Regions from separate parts of the Glutamicibacter sp. NPDC087661 genome, predicted to be linked through region 1. Evidence: predicted binding sites of a transcription regulator. Region 1 holds the regulator's gene; the other holds the start of a gene.
The links. The regulator Rex, encoded in region 1, represses fermentation and respiration genes when NADH is low (regulators of the CRP and FNR family bind a similar motif). The targets are predictions, from matches to a motif close to CTTGTGAANNNNTTCACAAG.
Positions count from the first base shown of each region.

Region 2: a site for Rex is predicted at 3,381-3,400, ahead of ACIOTN_RS05355 (glyceraldehyde-3-phosphate dehydrogenase). Genes of this name have one in related genera too.

Region 1 covers NZ_JBIUWE010000001.1:189,319-197,637, forward strand. The annotation lists gene ACIOTN_RS00875 (acetoin utilization protein AcuC) at 1-886, shown strand, start outside; gene ACIOTN_RS00880 (metalloregulator ArsR/SmtB family transcription factor) at 988-1,425, shown strand; gene gdhA (NADP-specific glutamate dehydrogenase) at 1,616-2,959, shown strand; gene ACIOTN_RS00890 (helix-turn-helix domain-containing protein) at 3,216-3,440, shown strand; gene ACIOTN_RS00895 (30S ribosomal protein bS22) at 3,580-3,678, shown strand; gene ACIOTN_RS00900 (HAD family phosphatase) at 3,781-4,587, opposite strand; gene ACIOTN_RS00905 (glutaredoxin family protein) at 4,650-4,895, shown strand; gene ACIOTN_RS00910 (redox-sensing transcriptional repressor Rex) at 4,923-5,597, shown strand; gene ACIOTN_RS00915 (DUF3824 domain-containing protein) at 5,704-6,480, opposite strand; gene ACIOTN_RS00920 (histidine phosphatase family protein) at 6,654-7,316, shown strand; gene ACIOTN_RS00925 (TlpA disulfide reductase family protein) at 7,323-7,946, shown strand; gene ACIOTN_RS00930 (cytochrome c biogenesis CcdA family protein) at 7,955-8,319, shown strand, end outside.
Region 2 covers NZ_JBIUWE010000001.1:1,121,060-1,129,378, reverse strand. The annotation lists gene ACIOTN_RS05375 (exo-alpha-sialidase) at 1-358, opposite strand, end outside; gene ACIOTN_RS05370 (YaaA family protein) at 569-1,348, opposite strand; gene ACIOTN_RS05365 (dihydrolipoyl dehydrogenase family protein) at 1,466-2,908, shown strand; RNA gene rnpB (RNase P RNA component class A) at 2,981-3,336, shown strand; gene ACIOTN_RS05355 (glyceraldehyde-3-phosphate dehydrogenase) at 3,556-5,013, shown strand; gene ACIOTN_RS05350 (winged helix DNA-binding domain-containing protein) at 5,335-6,381, shown strand; gene def (peptide deformylase) at 6,394-6,966, opposite strand; gene ACIOTN_RS05340 (acyl-CoA dehydrogenase family protein) at 6,991-8,139, opposite strand.

The sequences.
Region 1 (8,319 bases):
TGAAGCCGCCGGGCGCATTGTTGGCGGTTCGGTAGCAGCGGCCCAAGCCATCATGGACCAAGAGGTGGTCCGTGCGGTGAACTTCGCCGGCGGCATGCACCACGCCGCGAAAAGCAAGGCCAGCGGTTTCTGCATCTACAATGACGCTGCTGCCGCGATCCATCGCATGCTGGAACAAGGTGCCCAACGCGTGGTCTACATCGATGTGGACGCGCATCACGGGGATGGCACCGAGTCGATCTTCTGGGATGACGAACGCGTGCTGACCATTTCCATCCATGAATCCGGGCTGTCGCTGTTCCCCGGTACGGGATTCGCCAATGAAATTGGCGGCAAGAACGCCGAAGGCAGCGCAGTAAATGTTGCTCTGCCGGCAATGACCGGGGACTCCGGGTGGATGCGTGCCTTCCATGCGATCGTTCCGCAGCTGGTACGCGCCTTCAAGCCCGAAATCATCGTCTCCCAGCACGGTTGCGATGCGCACCGTGATGATGACATGACCAACTTGAAGCTGTCTGTTGATGCGCAACGCCAGGCGGCCCTGGACATATCCCAGTTGGCAGATGAGCTGTGCGAAGGCCGGTGGCTGGCTACCGGAGGCGGGGGATACAACGTCACCGCCGTCGTGCCGCGTACCTGGACCCATCTGACGGCGATTGTTGCCGGCAAGCCGGTGCCGTTGCGTACCTATGTTCCCGAGACCTTCCGCCGCTACGTTCTGGAAAGGTACGGCCGTGCCATGCCTTACCTCATGGGCGATGACGCCCAGCTGTGGTGGCGCAATTGGGAAGTCGGCTATGATCCGGCCGATCCGGTAGACCGAACCATCATTGCTACACGCAAGGAGATATTCCCGCTTTTCGGGCTCGATCCATGGTTCGACTAGCCTCGCATGGCTGCGGCCAACGGAGACAGAGGCGAGACCTCACAGCATTTTAGGCATGGAAATCGATTGCCAACCGTTCATATGCCGTTAGGGTTATGTGTGTGGCAATTGATGAAGTGTTTTCGGCGTTGGCTGAACCAACCCGACGAAAGATAATAGAAGCGCTCAAGAACGAGCCGAAAGCAGTGGGCACTCTGGTCACTGAACTGGAGATCTCGCAGCCGACTGTTTCCAAGCACTTGAAGGTGCTGCGCGAAGCTGAACTCGTGAGCATGGCCGCTGCCGGGCAGCGGCGCATCTACAGCATTGATACCTCAGCGCTGGAAGATCTCGTGCGCTGGTGCGCCGATTTGGTACCTGCCCAACTGGAGGGCCAGGAGCTGGCAACCACGCAGGCCGAAGCCGAGGGGCAGCTGGCAGCGGTATCGAATCCAACGGCTCAGCAGATCGGTCGGCGCGTTGGCCAAGGCCTGGAACAAGTTACTGGACGTGCGCAAGAGTTTTTCGAGAAACTTCCGCGGTTCGGGCGTCGGCGCTAGCTCTTGTCCAGTCTTCGGCGCTGCAACCGTGCAATATGGTCAATCTTTTAAGTTACGCGCGCAATCCTGTTTTATAACATGAAAATTTTGTTCAGAATGCCCAGCATGGCATTCTCGTGTGCGGGGCAGTGACGCCGGCAATGAGGCCCCTTGTGCGCCTGTGCCTGCCCCAAGTGATGAGGAGAAAAACTTGGATAAGCACTTAGCGACGATTCGCGACGAAGTCTTCCGCCGCAATCCCGGCGAAGCAGAATTCCACCAGGCCGTCACGGAAGTATTCGACAGCCTTGAAGCTGTATCGGTCAAGCATCCTGAATACGCCGAAGCCGCAATCCTGCAGCGTTTGTGCGAACCTGAACGCCAGATCATCTTCCGAGTGCCATGGGTTGACGACGAAGGCCGCGTGCAGATCAACCGCGGCTTCCGCGTTGAATTCAACTCGGCTCTGGGCCCATACAAGGGCGGTCTGCGTTTCCACCCATCGGTTTACCTTGGCATCGTCAAGTTCCTGGGCTTCGAACAGATCTTCAAGAACTCCCTGACCGGCATGCCCATCGGCGGCGGCAAGGGCGGCTCGGACTTCGACCCGCGCGGCAAGTCCGATGGCGAAGTCATGCGCTTCTGCCAGTCCTTCATGACTGAGCTCTACCGCCACATTGGCGAATACACCGACGTGCCAGCCGGCGATATCGGCGTTGGCGGCCGCGAAATCGGTTACCTCTTCGGCCAGTACAAGCGCATCACCAACCGCTACGAGTCCGGTGTGCTGACGGGCAAGGGCTTGAGCTGGGGCGGTTCCCTGGTTCGCCCGGAAGCCACCGGCTACGGCGCAGTGATCTTCACTGAAGAAATGCTCAAGACCCGCGGCCAGACTTTCGATGGCCAGCGCGTGGTCGTTTCCGGTTCGGGCAACGTGGCAATCCACGCCATCGAGAAGGCGCAGGCACTGGGAGCGAAGGTCGTTACGGCTTCCGACTCGGCCGGCTTCATCGTTGACGAGGGCGGCATCGACCTGGATCTGCTGCGTCAGATCAAGGAAGTTGAGCGCGGCCGCATCTCCGAGTATGCCGAACGCCGTGGCACCAAGAAGGTGAAGTACGTTGCCGGTGGCAGCGTCTGGGACGTTGCAGGCACCGTAGCGCTGCCCTGCGCAACCCAGAACGAATTGGGCGCTGAGGCCGCAAAGAAGATGGTTGCTGCTGGCACCATCGCAGTGGCCGAAGGCGCCAACATGCCTACTACCGCTGAAGCGACCTCGATCTTCCAGGATGCAGGGGTGCTCTTCGGCCCGGGCAAGGCAGCCAACGCTGGTGGTGTTGCTACCTCCGCTCTGGAGATGCAGCAGAACGCCAGCCGCGATGCATGGAGCTTCGAGCACACCGAGCGTCGCCTGACTGAGATCATGGTCGGCATCCACACCAGCTGTGCTGCTACTGCAGACGAGTACGGCATGCCGGGGAACTACGTCGCCGGCGCCAACATCGCGGGCTTCGTGAAGGTCGCAGACGCAATGCTCGCACAGGGCGTCATCTAATAATCTGCAGCGCTGCAATCCGCGTGAATTCATTGGGGACCCGGTGAAATCACGCGGATTGTCTCGTTCAGGCATCAAAAAATGTGATTCAGATGGTCACGTGTGTGTTTCGTGATGCAAAAGTTACAAAAGTGCGATTAGACTAGTACAAAGCGAACGTGAACCTGAACCGCCGATGTTGATCCAAAGTCGTGTAAGTTCATCTTCGCTAAATTAACGCGACGAATAAGAGATCAGCGTCAGGAGAATATCCCGCATGACGGATAAACAGAATTTTGCCGGAGCCCGTTTCATGACTGTGGCCGAAGTGGCCGACATGATGCGCGTTTCCAAAATGACCGTTTATCGGCTGATCCACGCCGGTGATTTGCCTGCTGTTCAGTTCGGTCGCTCCTATCGCGTTCCGGAAAACGCCGTGGAATCATATCTGAATGCCGCGGCCATTGATCCGCAGCACGGTACCGGTTCTTACGGTCGATAGTCCGCGCGATGGTCAGAGCATGACCGAAAAGCGGGTAATCTGTTAAGGAACGTTTAACGTCCGGTCAACCTTGTCCTTGGGCTCGCGCGCAAGCAGGCATTTGGGGTTGACGCATTTATTTAGTTTGTGAGGAACCACTATGGGCTCTGTTATCAAGAAGCGCCGCAAGCGTATGTCGAAGAAGAAGCACCGCAAATTGCTTCGTAAGACCCGCCACCAGCGTCGTAATAAGAAGTAAATCTACTTCTGAGCATTTGCCGCTTGGCAATCATCGCCACCGCTTCACAGTGAAACTGTTGAACGGTGGCGATTGCTTTATCCAAAGCCGCCCAGCGCCGGCCTAAGAGCCGGAACGGCGCAGAATGGACCGTCGCGCCGCCCAGAGCGCACCAAGCACTCCAGCGGCCTTCAGGCCTAGTTTGGCAGCTCGCTGGCCGGTGCGGAAATCGTAGACCTGCCAGCCGCGGCGCTTGGCGTAGGCGCGAAGCCGCGCATCGGGATTGATGCATACGGGGTGTCCCACAGCTTCAAGCAAGGGAACATCATTGTAGGAATCCGAGTATGCCCATGATTTCGACAGCGAGATGCCGCGAGCCTTCGCCAGGGTGCGCACCGCTTGCGCTTTTTCCGCAGCGTGCAGGATCGGGCTGGCCAGCGCTCCGGTGTAGAAACCGTCTTCGCTGGCCACTACAGTGCCCAATGCACCGGTAAGTTCGAGACGTTGCGAGATGACATTCGCCACTTCCAGGGGAGTGGCAGTGACTAGCCAGACTTCACGGCCCACCGTCCGATGCTGGCGAGCAATGGCTACCGTACCGGTCCATAGCTTGGGTTCGATGTATTCGTCATAGATCTCGTTGCCGATCTTCTCGATCTCGGACACCGGGATCCCTCGGACCATCATCAACGCACGGTCGCGAATCTGGTGAATGTCCCCTAGGTGCTCACCGCGCGCGGCGAAGCGCAACTGCTTGAGCGCGAACCAGAGGATTTCGCGGAATTGGAAGAAGCGGCGCTCATGCAGTTTCCGGGCCAGCAGATACAGCGATGCACCGCGCACAAGGGTGTTATCTACATCGAAGAAAGCGGCGACCGTGTCCGGAGCCAGGGCGGAATTCGGGCTGGGGTGATGATCGATGGAAGACATTTGATCCAGTTTATTTCATTGCCAAGTTTAAGGGCGGTTACGGCTCGTGAGATTATAGGCAGGTGAGTACTTTGAATCAGATCCAGCTGTTGGTTCGAGAAGGCTGCCACCTGTGCCAGGCCGCACGCGCAACCGTGGCCGAGGTGACTGGCCGGTTGAATATGGAGTTTTCCGAACTGGATATTGACCAGCACCCTGAATTGCTGGCCAAGCACCACGAGGAAGTGCCGGTTCTGCTGATCAACGGAGAAGTCCGCGACTTCTGGCACATCGACGCACAGCGTCTGGAACGACTACTGAGCAGCTAGCCGCTGCCGAATAAATGAAAATGCGTTGTGCTCTTCAAGAGCACCGAAAAGTGCGGGAGAACGAAGATGTCAGAGCTTGAAGCCCGGGTCCTGCCTGAGGCCACGCTGGCTCGACTGACCCAGTACTTGCGCGCGCTGAACGCCTTGGAAGCCCAGGGCCTGGAACGCACCAGTTCCGGGGTGCTGGCCAAGGAAGCTGGAGTGAACCCCTCCATCCTGCGCAAAGACCTTTCCTGGTTGGGTTCCTACGGAACCCGCGGGGTGGGCTACGTGGTCCGCGAACTGGCAGAACATATCAGCCGCACCCTCGGCCTGAACCAGGACTGGCGTGTGGCCATCCTCGGCGCCGGTAACCTGGGGCGCGCGCTCAGCGGATATGCAGGCTTCAGGACTCGTGGCTTCAACGTCAAGGCGATCCTGGATATCGACCCCGCACTGGTCGGCAGCCCGGTCGGCGAGCTGCACGTGGAAGCGATCGCGGACTTGGCCGCAGTGGTTGAACGCGAAGAAATCAACATCGCTGTTCTGGCAATTCCGGGCGATGCTGCGCAGGACCTGGTCTACGAACTGGCCGCGCTTTCGGTCCGCTCGGTGCTCTCGTTCGCACCGATGCCGCTTCGCGTACCCGCGGGCATGAACCTGCGGCGCGTTGATCTTTCCACTGAATTGCAGATCCTGGCATACCTCGCCGTTCAAGGCTGAAGCCGCGCAGACGAGAAAAGGCGTAGCCGCGTCATCCCTTGGGTGGATGGAGCGGCTACGCCTTTATTGTCCCTGCAGGGCCTCGCGAAGAGGCTCGGCCATGCGTTTAGCGGAAGCCGGCCAGGCGAGCCTGGCGGCGCTGCGCAATGTATTGCGAAGAAGGGCGCAACCAGGCGAAGACCACGCCTGCAATGCCCAACAAGATGCCCACAACGTAGACAGCGTTGATAATTCCGGCTTGAGTGTCAGCGAACATGCTGATCATTGGAACGATAGTCACCAGATTCAGCAGTGAAAGCGCACCGAGGATCGTGGCGATAATTCGCATGGCGCCCACGCCGCGGCCAACGAAGAAGCCCACCAGGAAATACAGGGCCAAGGTGATGATCATGGAGATAATCACGAAGGTCGACATCATGGAATTGACCTGGGCCATGAAGGCCTCAGGGCTTGCCATCATCTGTTCAACCAGTGGATCCTGCTCCATGCCCGGGGTGCTCTGCATCTGGTTCTGGAACTCTTCTTGCACCAGCGACCACTGCTGGCCAATCATGTTGGCCATCATGTTGGAGTTGGTCATCAGCCAGCTGGCGAGGGCACTGAAGATGCCCGCGAGCATGATCAAGCCAAAGGCGATAGCCAAGGTCCGTGGCCGCTCGGTCGGCGGCTGCACGCCGGCGTAACCTCCCTGCTGGGCATACTGGTCGTAGCCCGGTGCCTGCGGTTGCCCGTAAGGATTCGGATTCTGGCCGTACGGGTTCTGGCCGTACGGCGAGGGCTGCTGGCCGTAGGGGTTTTCGCCGTACGGGTTCTGCGATGAACCCTGGCCGGAAGGGCCCGGGTTGTAGGGCTGGCCCGGCTGGTTAGGATCGTTGTCGCTCATGATGCGTCCTTCTGGTCGAACTGTCTTATTGACTAAGCGTAGTGGCAGTCGATTGTGAGCAACCCCTCCGAAAGGATGGTTTTTCCATATGGGATTCCAATGCGTGTCCTGTGAATAGTTGACGGTGGCCACAATATGGCTAATTTGCACCGAATATTTGAGACACTGGAGGCATGCCTTTATCGACCGTCCATTTGTTGCGCCACGGGGAAGTTTTCAACCCTGACCGTATGCTCTACGGCAGGATCCCCGGCTTCGGGCTCTCGGAACTCGGATTCCAGATGGCCGATGGGGCAGGAGAATATTTTGCCAAGCGCCAAGCAGAAGGCGGCAACGTGGTGCGTCTGGTGGCCTCACCGCTCCTGCGAGCCCAGCAGACAGCCGCGCCGACCTCCAATGCTCTGGATCTGCAGGTCCACACCGACGAGCGGGTTATCGAAGCCGGCAACAAGCTGGAAGGGCTGTCCAAGGTTGCGGAGCACCTGCGTCAGCCGAAGTACTGGCCGCTGCTGGTCAACCCGCTGAAGCCTTCATGGGGCGAACCATATGCCCAGCAGGTTGCTCGCATGCGCCTGGCCATGGATGAGCACCGCAAGGCCGCCCTCGCCGAGCACGGCGAAGGAGCGGAAGTCATTATCGTCAGCCACCAGCTGCCGATCTGGGTTACGCGCCGCGCCGCCGAGAAGAAGCCGCTGTGGCACGATCCGCGCCAGCGCGAGTGCACCCTGGCTTCCATCACCAGCTTTGATTTTGAGGGAGACGAATTGGTCTCCGTGCGTTACACCGAACCGTGCCCCGAGCTGCTTGCCGGCGCGGCGAATATCCCTGGAGCCTAAAGCAAAATGACAGATCCTGTGCCTAATCCTCGCCACTTGAGCCGCCGCACCATGTTGCGTTCGCTCATGGTTGCCGCCGCCGTGGTGCCCTTGGCTGCCTGCAGCGGCAAGGAAGATGCGCTGACCGCGCAAGCAAACAGCGGCGACGGCAAGAACTACATCGCTGGCGACGGCGCCGTGGAAGAGTACGAAGTTTCCAAGCGCAGCGAACCGGTTGCCCTCAAGGCCACCACCTACCATGGCACCGATATCGACTTCACGCAGTGGCAGGGCAAGCCCGTAGTCATGAACTTCTGGTATGCCGCCTGCGCTCCGTGCCGCATCGAGGCACCGGATCTGAAGGAAATCGCTGAAGGCTTCGGCGAGAAAGTCGAATTCATTGGCGTCAACGTACGCGATGAAGCCGAAGCGGCGAAGGCCTTCGAGCGCACTTTCGAGATTCCCTATGAGTCGGTACAGGATACCTCCGGGGACATCCAGCTGGCGATGACCAAGTACGTCCCGTTGCAAGCGGTTCCATCCACCTTGGTGCTGGACCGCCAGGGCCGTGTCCGTGCCCGCGTGATCGGTGCCGTAGAGCCTGGCACCCTGAAGTCATTGATCGACTCCGCTCTGACCGAAGAGTTGTGAGCTGATCAGTGACCACTAATCCCTTTGCCGACATCGTCCTGGACGGGTCGTTGCTGCTGGCTGCCCCAGTAGCACTGCTGGCCGGGCTGGTCTCCTTCCTTTCGCCTTGCGTCCTGCCGCTGGTGCCGGGCTACCTCGGTTACGTCACCGGGTTGACTGGTGCGGATCTGAAGGAGCACCGGCGCGGCCGCGTGGTCTCCGGCGTACTGCTCTTTGTCCTGGGATTCTCCGTGGTCTTCATCGCAGCGGGCGTGCTTTTCAGCCAGGCCTCCGCGTGGCTCAGGTTCAACGGCTCCTGGGTCACCCAGGCATTGGGCCTGGTCGTGGTCTTCATGGGCATCGTGTTCATGGGCGGCTTCTCCTGGATGCAGCG
Region 2 (8,319 bases), 930 kb from region 1:
AGCCGGCGGCGATGGTGGTCATCGCGCCCCATGTGGCACCGTTGTCGGTGCTCTTGCGTTGCACGATGCTGTTTGGATTCGGAGCGTCGGCGGCGCTGCCGGGGCGGGCATCCCAGGCAGCGATGATAACGCCATTGCCCAGATGGGCCATCGCCGGAATGCGGTAGAAGAAGTTCTGGGCAGTGCGGTCGGAACCCAGATTGATCTCGGAGAAGTTTCCGGGAGGTGCACCGGGATCAGCTTCGTCCAACGTGCTTGCCGCCAGCGCCCCGTGGGCGCTGATGACCGGGATGGCTAGGGAGATGGCGATGGCAGCCGCCAGGGTTTTTCCATGATGAAGCCTAGAGCGAATTCGCATGGGCCAGTTCCTCGCAGGTGAGTGGGATCCTGTAATCAGGAAGGACGTATGACGTAGGATGTCATACGTGAAGCCTAAGTGAACTGCATCACATTTGGAAGGGGTCTGCATGGAATAACGAAGCCCGGGGTGCTGCGAGGCCGGCGGTTGCAGTCAGGATTCTTCGCGTGGCAACGCCGGAGGGGTAGTGGACTGCAAATCCTGATTGGGCTATTTGGCGGTGGTGAACTGGTGGTCTTCCGGCAGCAGGATGTTCAGCGCCAAGCCCTTCTTGTCTTGGACGAGGGACGCTTCCCACTTGGTCTGGACCAGTTCGAGCAATTCTCCAGGGTTTTCCGGTGCGACCGGTTGCTGGACCAGGAAACCGGCGACCTCTCCGCGGGTGTGCTTGGCAAAGTGCGAGACCACCTTCGGGATCCCATTGCGCATCTGGAAGACGTTGACCGCAACGGTGTTGCCATTGGCCGGCTTGTAGGCGGCCGCATAGGTGCTCGACCGCGCGTCCACGATCAGCTGGTCGCCGGCCGCCGCATCCAGCACCGGAGCCAGGCGCTTCTTCCACCAGGTGGCCAGCTTGCCCAGCGGCTCGAGCTTGACCGACATGGATAAGCGGTAGGGCGGAATGCGATCGCCAAAACGCACGGCACCCCACAGGGCGGAGACCACGATGATGGATTCATCGGCGCGCCGCTGCGCTGCTTCATCCAGGCTTGCGTAGTCCAGGGCCTCGAAGAGCACCCCCGAGTAGATATCGTGCGCCTTGGCTGCGGGCTCGGTGTGCAGATTGATATTCCGCGCTACTTCCTTGGCCAGCGAGGCTCCGACTCCCAGCAGGTCCATGGCATCTTCGCGTGCTGAGACTTCAGCAAGGGCGTCAAGCACCAGGCGGCGTTCCCCCGAAAGCTCCGGAAAAGACAGGTCCTCGATTTCGAACGGAGAACCTTCGGCGTGGGCGGTCTTGCCTTCGGAAGGCGGCAACAGAATAAGCACGCGTTCCAGCTTATCGGAGTTCACCTGATCTTCTGCCCAGGGCATGTACCCGCAGAGCAGATCTGGCTAGGCTGAACCCACTACCCAGCAGCGCTTCACGCAGAGCAAGGACAGAGCATGCCCCAGCAGAACTCAAGAGCTAGCCAAACTGCCTCCGGGCAGCACTGCGACTTCGATGTGATCGTGATCGGCGCCGGGCCGGCCGGGGAGAACGCCGCCGACTATGCCACCCGGCAGGGCCTGAAGGCGGCCATCGTCGAATCCGAGCTGGTGGGCGGGGAATGCTCGTATTGGGCATGCATGCCTTCCAAGGCCCTGTTGCGCAGCGGCGATGCGCTGCGCGCGGCACGCCGGGTTCCCGGGGCCCGCGAAGCGGTGACTGGTGCGCTGGATCCCGAGGCGGTGCTCGCGCGGAGGGACGCCTTCACCAGCAACTGGGATGATGCCGGGCAGGAACGGTGGCTGCGCTCGGCGGGCATCGAGTTGATCCGCGGCCGGGCGCGGCTTTCCGGGCGCGGCCTGGTGCAGGTGACGGATCGCGAGTACTCGGCCCGGGCCGTAGTCCTGGCCACCGGATCCACTCCAGTTCTGCCTGGGATCGAGGGATTGGCTGAAGCCAGGCCGTGGGGCACCCGGGAGGCCACTGCGGCCAAGGCGATCCCGCCAAGGCTGGCCATCATCGGTGGCGGAGTTGCTGGGGTGGAGCTGGCATTCGCCTTCGCCTCCCTCGGATCCAAGGTCACCATCCTTGCCCGCGGGTCGCTGCTGGGCCGCGAAGAGCCGTTCGCCGGCGAGCTGGTGGCCCGGTCGCTGGCCGAGGCCGGGGTAGTGGTGCACCAGGACACCACTCCGTTGCAGGTCTACCGCGATGAGCACGGGATAGCCGGCCTCCAGCTGCCCGGAGGATCCCTCGTGGAAGCCGAGGAAGTGCTCGTCTCCACCGGGCGGCGGCCGGACATCGGGAACCTGGGACTCGAAGCACTCGGGGTGGACCCGTCCCGGCGGTTGCAGGTCGATGACACGATGCTCGTGGCGGGCACCGACTGGCTCTACGCCGTGGGAGATGCCAGCGGGCGCAGCCCGCTGACCCACCAGGGCAAGTACCAGGCCCGGGCCGCGGGCGAGGCCATTGCTGCGAGGATCAATGGAACCGGGGTTCTCGATGCGCCCTGGGGCAGGCATGCGGCCACGGCGGACCACCATGCGGTGCCGCGCGTGGTCTTCAGCGATCCGCAGATCGCCGCGGTCGGACTCACCGAACGCCAGGCCCGCGACGCCGGTCTGCAGATTTCGGTTATCGAGCACGATCTGGGTGCGGTGGCCGGGGCGAGCCTGCACGCCGACGGGTATTCCGGGCGGGCCAAGCTGGTGATAGACCAGGCGCGTTCGGTGATCGTCGGCGCCACTTTCGCTGGCCAGGATGCCGCGGAACTGCTGCATGCGGCCACCATTGCGATCGTCGGCGAGGTCAGCCTGGACCGGCTGTGGCATGCGGTCCCCGCCTATCCGACGATCAGCGAAATCTGGTTGCGGTTGCTTGAGGCGCAGCGGTTCGGGTGAACCCGGCTGTGACCGAATCAGCGTTCGGAAGTGGTCTGCGGCCCGCGCCCAACGCATTAGACTGGTAGTGAATGGGATGGCCAGACGGTCGCGTGGCAAGCAATTGCCCCGAGGAACGTCCGGGCTCCGCAGAACAGGGTGGTGGGTAACGCCCACTCGGGGTAACCCGCAGGCTAGTGCCACAGAAAATAGACCGCCAGGTTTTCCTGGTAAGGGTGAAACGGTGGTGTAAGAGACCACCAGCACCCCAAGCGATTGGGGTGGCTAGGTAAACCCCACTCGGAGCAAGGTCAGACAGACTGCGTCATGAGGGCTGTTCGCCCCATGCAGTCGGGTGGACCGCTAGAGGCTGCCGGCAACGGCAGTCGTAGATAGATGACCGTCCCGCTTCGGCGCGACAAAACCCGGCGTATCGGCCATCCCATTCACACTCTTCCTTCCTGCGATTGCGCCGGCATCAGCCTTTAGTGCGCTGGTGAGATGATTCACAGTCCCCGATCCTCAGTTTTTCTGCGCACGGTCTAGAATGGATCATGTACTTACGAGGATGATCCTGTTACCTCGTGCCACCGCAAAAGCAATGGTGCTTCCCACGGTGCCAACCGACTTTATGGATCTGCGAGTCGGCTGAATTGGAAGGATTTTCTGTGACCCAGCAGTCTGTCGTTGCCCAGCAAGAATGGAGCGGGCGCGAAGAGCTCGCCGAGGCCATGATCCCACTGATCGGACGTCTGTACCGCAAGAACAATGTGGTGACCTCCGTCTACGGCCGCAAGCTGATCAACCAGTCCGCCATCGACATCATCAAGGCCCACCGCGTAGTGCGCCGCATCGATGGCGAAGAGCTCGACCTGAACGACACCAAGGCCATCCTGGATGCCATCGAGGCCCTGAACGTCGGTTCGGTAGCAGTTGACCTCGGCCGCGTGAACAAGAAGTTCAAGGAATCCGGTTCCGCTGATTTGAACGCTTTCCTGGCTGATGAATTGGGCGAGAAGGTTGGCCAGGCCGGCGCAACCGACGCTGAACCCCAGGACGTTGTCCTCTACGGCTTCGGCCGCATCGGACGCCTGCTGGCCCGCATCCTGATCGAGCGTGGCGGCTACGGCCTGCGCCTGCGCGCCATCGTGGTCCGCAAGGGCTCGGATGACGACATCGTCAAGCGCGCTTCGCTGCTGCGCCGCGACTCGGTGCACGGCCGCTTCGAAGGCTCGATCACGGTCGACGAGGAAAACAGCACGATCCTCGCCAACGGCACCCTGATCAAGGTCATCTACTCGAATGATCCGACCACCGTCGACTACACCGAGCACGGCATCGACAACGCCATCGTGGTGGACAACACCGGCCGCTGGCGCGATGAGGCCGGACTGTCCCAGCACCTGGCCGCCAAGGGCGTTTCCCGCGTGCTGCTGACCGCACCGGGCAAGGGCGATCTGAAGAACATCGTCCACGGCATCAACGATTCGTGGATCACCGCAGAAGACAAGATCGTCACCGCTGCCTCGTGCACCACCAACGCCATCACCCCAGTGCTCAAGGCCCTGAACGACAAGTTCGGTGTCACCCACGGGCACGTCGAGACCGTTCACTCGTTCACCAACGACCAGAACCTGATCGACAACTTCCACAAGGGCGAGCGCCGCGGCCGTTCGGCAGCGCTGAACATGGTGATCACCGAAACCGGTGCCGCCAAGGCAGTGGCCAAGGCCCTGCCGGAGTTCGAAGGCAAGCTGACCGGCAACGCGATCCGTGTACCGACCCCGGATGTCTCCATGGCGATCTTGAACTTGAACCTGGAGAACGGGACCACCAAGGAAGAGCTCAATGCCTACCTGCGTGAAACCTCGCTGACCTCCAGCTTGCACAAGCAGATCGACTACATCGATTCGCCTGAGGTTGTCTCCACCGACTTCGTCGGCTCGCGCCGCGCCGGCATCGTTGACGGCCTGGCCACTATCGTGTCCGGCAAGAACGCTGTCGTCTACGTTTGGTACGACAACGAGTTCGGCTACTCCTGCCAGGTTGTGCGCGTCATCGAATCGATGGCCGGCACCCACCCGGCTGCAGTGCCTGCAGTGAAGGCTGAAGCCGTCACCGCCTAGGACCTCGCTGCTTGCAGCTGAAGGGACCATCCCAACGCATTGCGCGCTGGGATGGTCCCTTTTGCTATTCCATCCGGGCGGCACGAAGCCCTCCAAAGGACCTTCCGGGTCCAGGGGGCCAACGAGAACCAGTACCTGGCCAGCACCTCTCCAGCAAAGTCCAGGCAGGTCTCGACCTTTGCGCGCATCCGGGCTTGGAGGTCCGCTTTAGCCTGCGCCGCCCTGCATCAACGGGGGCTGCAGGTGCGCCTCTTCGCGGGCATCTCTGGACCCCCGCACTGCTAGGCTTTAGGCCATCAAGCATTGGATCGAGGTTGGTTAATGGACAGTACCCGGACGCTGGCGGCGCGCATGGCGAGCCAGCTGCTACTGGAGCCGGCAGAATCCGTACTGCAGGCCGCAGAACACATGCTCGCGTTCCAGTCCCAGGACTTCGCTGCAGGACGCTACGCGCTGGCTCAGCGCTCCGCAGCGCAAGAATCCCGCCAGCAAGTCGATGCGCTCTTCAGCGAAGGCCGGCTCGTGCGGTCATGGACCATGCGGGGCACGCTGCATATCTGCTTGGCCGAAGATGCGCGCTGGATGACTCGCGCAACACGTGAACGCACCTTGCGCTCTTCGGCCACACGGATGCGGGGACTGCAGATCGGCACCCAGGACATTGACCAGGCAGCTGGCATCATCAGCGCGCATCTGCAGGAGCACGGGCAAGCCAGCCGCTCCGCGCTCTTCAAGGCACTGAACCAGAATGGAATGGAGACCGGCCAGCAGCGAGGACTGGTTATCCTGCAGGTCCTCGTCCTGGACGGGTTGATCTGCCAAGGGCCCATTCCACAAGACGCGAAACTCATCGCGCAGGACTTCGTGCTCGTGGATGAATGGATTGCAAGTCACCGGGAACCAGGAGATCCGTTGGCGCAACTCTTGCGCCGGTACCTGCACTCGCATGGGCCAGCTACCCTTCGCGACGCAGCCTGGTACACGGGACAGACGCTGACCACCATGAGAATCGCCGCAGAAGCACTCGGCGGCTTGCTGTCCAGCGCAGGAAGCGATGAGCGCGGGGAGGGCTACTGGGTCATCGCCGGCAGCCGCGCCCACCGGGAGCTTGAAGCGATGGAGCCCACCGGGCTGCCACTGCGCCTGCTTGGTCCCTTTGACGAGTACTACCTGGGCTACGCGAATCGCACGCTGGTAGCCGACGAGCAGATGGCTGCGCAGATCCTGCCCGGCAAGAACGGCATGTTCCTGCCCTTCTGGCTAGAACAAGGCAGGGCTTCGAAGCTCTGGAACGCAGAAACAGCGCCCACCGGCAAAATCGGTGCGGCGCTGCATCAGCGGTATCTGGACTTCAAGACTGCCCGGTAGGCGGCGGGAGGCCTAGTGCCCGAATGGATCCTCATCGGTACCCGGCAACCAGGTGTTGCCAGGCACGCCCCAACCCAGAGCCTTCTTGGCCTTCTTCCACTTCTTCTCCCAGCGTGGCTGCAACTTGTCCACGTAGAGGTAGCCGTCAAGGTGGTCGTACTCGTGCTGCATGATGCGCGCGAACCAGCCGTGCGCTTCGAAAGAGATCGGATTGCCGAACTCGTCGAAACCCTCCACCTTCGCATAGTCGGCACGCTGCAGCGGGTAGTTCAACCCGGGCACGGACAAGCAGCCCTCGGAGTCGTCATCAGCATCTGCGGGAGCCTGCGACACCTTTGAAAGCGTCAGCTTGGGGTTGATCACTACGCCCCGCTCGGGAGCATCGTCCTGGTCCGCGAAGACGTAGGTGAACATGCGCAGGCCCAAACCGATCTGCGGAGCCGCCAGGCCCACGCCATGCGCTTCATCCATGGTGAGGTGCATATCGGCAACGAGCTCGCGCAAGGCGCCATCAAACTCGGTGACCTCCACCGCACGCTTGTGAAGTACAGGTTCTCCGTAAACAGTGATCTGCCGAATAGGCACGTGATCGGTTCCTTTCAAAAGTGCTTAGAGTGCTCGTCCAATAGTTTCACGCATGATCTCGCTTGTGCCACCAAAGATGGTCAGCAAGCGGGAGGCAGTGAAGGACTGGGCAATCGGGTACTCCATGATGTAGCCATAGCCGCCATGCAGCTGCAATGCCTGATCGGAAAGCTTTTTAGCGCTCTCACTAGCCCAAAGCTTGACCTCGGCAGCCTCGGAAGGATCCAGCTCGCCGTCGTTGAATGCCAGGACGGCCCGGTCCACGAAGCTCTGGGTGACATGCGCCTCAGTCTTCAGGTTAGCCAGTTCGAAACGGGTGTTCTGGTACTCGGTCAGCGCCTGGCCAAAGGTCGAGCGGTTCTTCGCATGCTCCAGCGCCTGCTCGAAGGACGCGGTGCAGATCGCCGAGGCAGCCACGGCAATAGCCAGACGGGCCTGGGGAAGCTGCGCCTTGACATAGGACAGGCCCTGTCCAGCCTCGCCAACAAGATCCGCAGACGAGACGCGGACATCGTCGAAGAACAGCTCAGCGGTATCAGAAGCCCGCAGCCCAATCTTGTCGAAGGGGCTGCCGTTGGTGTACCCCTCGGAACGCTCGACCATGAACAGCGAGAATGACTGCTCGCCCGCACGTCCGCTCTCGCCATCGGTGCGCGCAAGCACCAGAGCGGCATCGCCAAACGCAGCATTGCCGATGAAAGTCTTCTGGCCGCTAATCAGCCAGTCATCCCCATCGCGGACCGCCTTGGTGCGCACCGCGCGCAGGTCAGATCCAGCGCCAGGCTCGGTAAACGCGCAGGAGGTAATGGTGGAGCCATCGACCATGCGTGGAAGCCACTTGGCCTTGAGCTCGGCAGAGCCGTAGGAGAGCAGGTACGGCAGCACCAGGTCGTCGTGCAGGTGGAAGGCCAAGGCTACGGACAGATGCCCCGAACGCACGAGCTGCTCATCAAGCACTACACGGAAGCGGTAATCATCGATGCCCATGCCACCGAACTGCTCAGGCACTGCAAGACCCAGCAGGCCGTTTTCACCGGCAGACTGCCACACCTCGCGGGGGATCTGATGATCCTTTTCCCACTGAGCGTATTTACCGGAAATCTCCCGGGCGTTGAATTCCGTAGCCAGTTCACGGAACTGCTCGTGGTCCTCTTCAAAGAGCGCGCGTTTCACAGGGGGAGTACCTTTCGGTGGATGGAACGAAGGCATAAAGCTCACTGGCTTGCCGAAGTACATCATCCATTATGGTCGCTCAGGCCAATGCGTGCCTATTCGCCAGGGCAAACAACGATTCAAGTCACTAGATAACGCAAAAAGTCTCGAAAAACACGGGGGTAGACCCCAAAACACAAC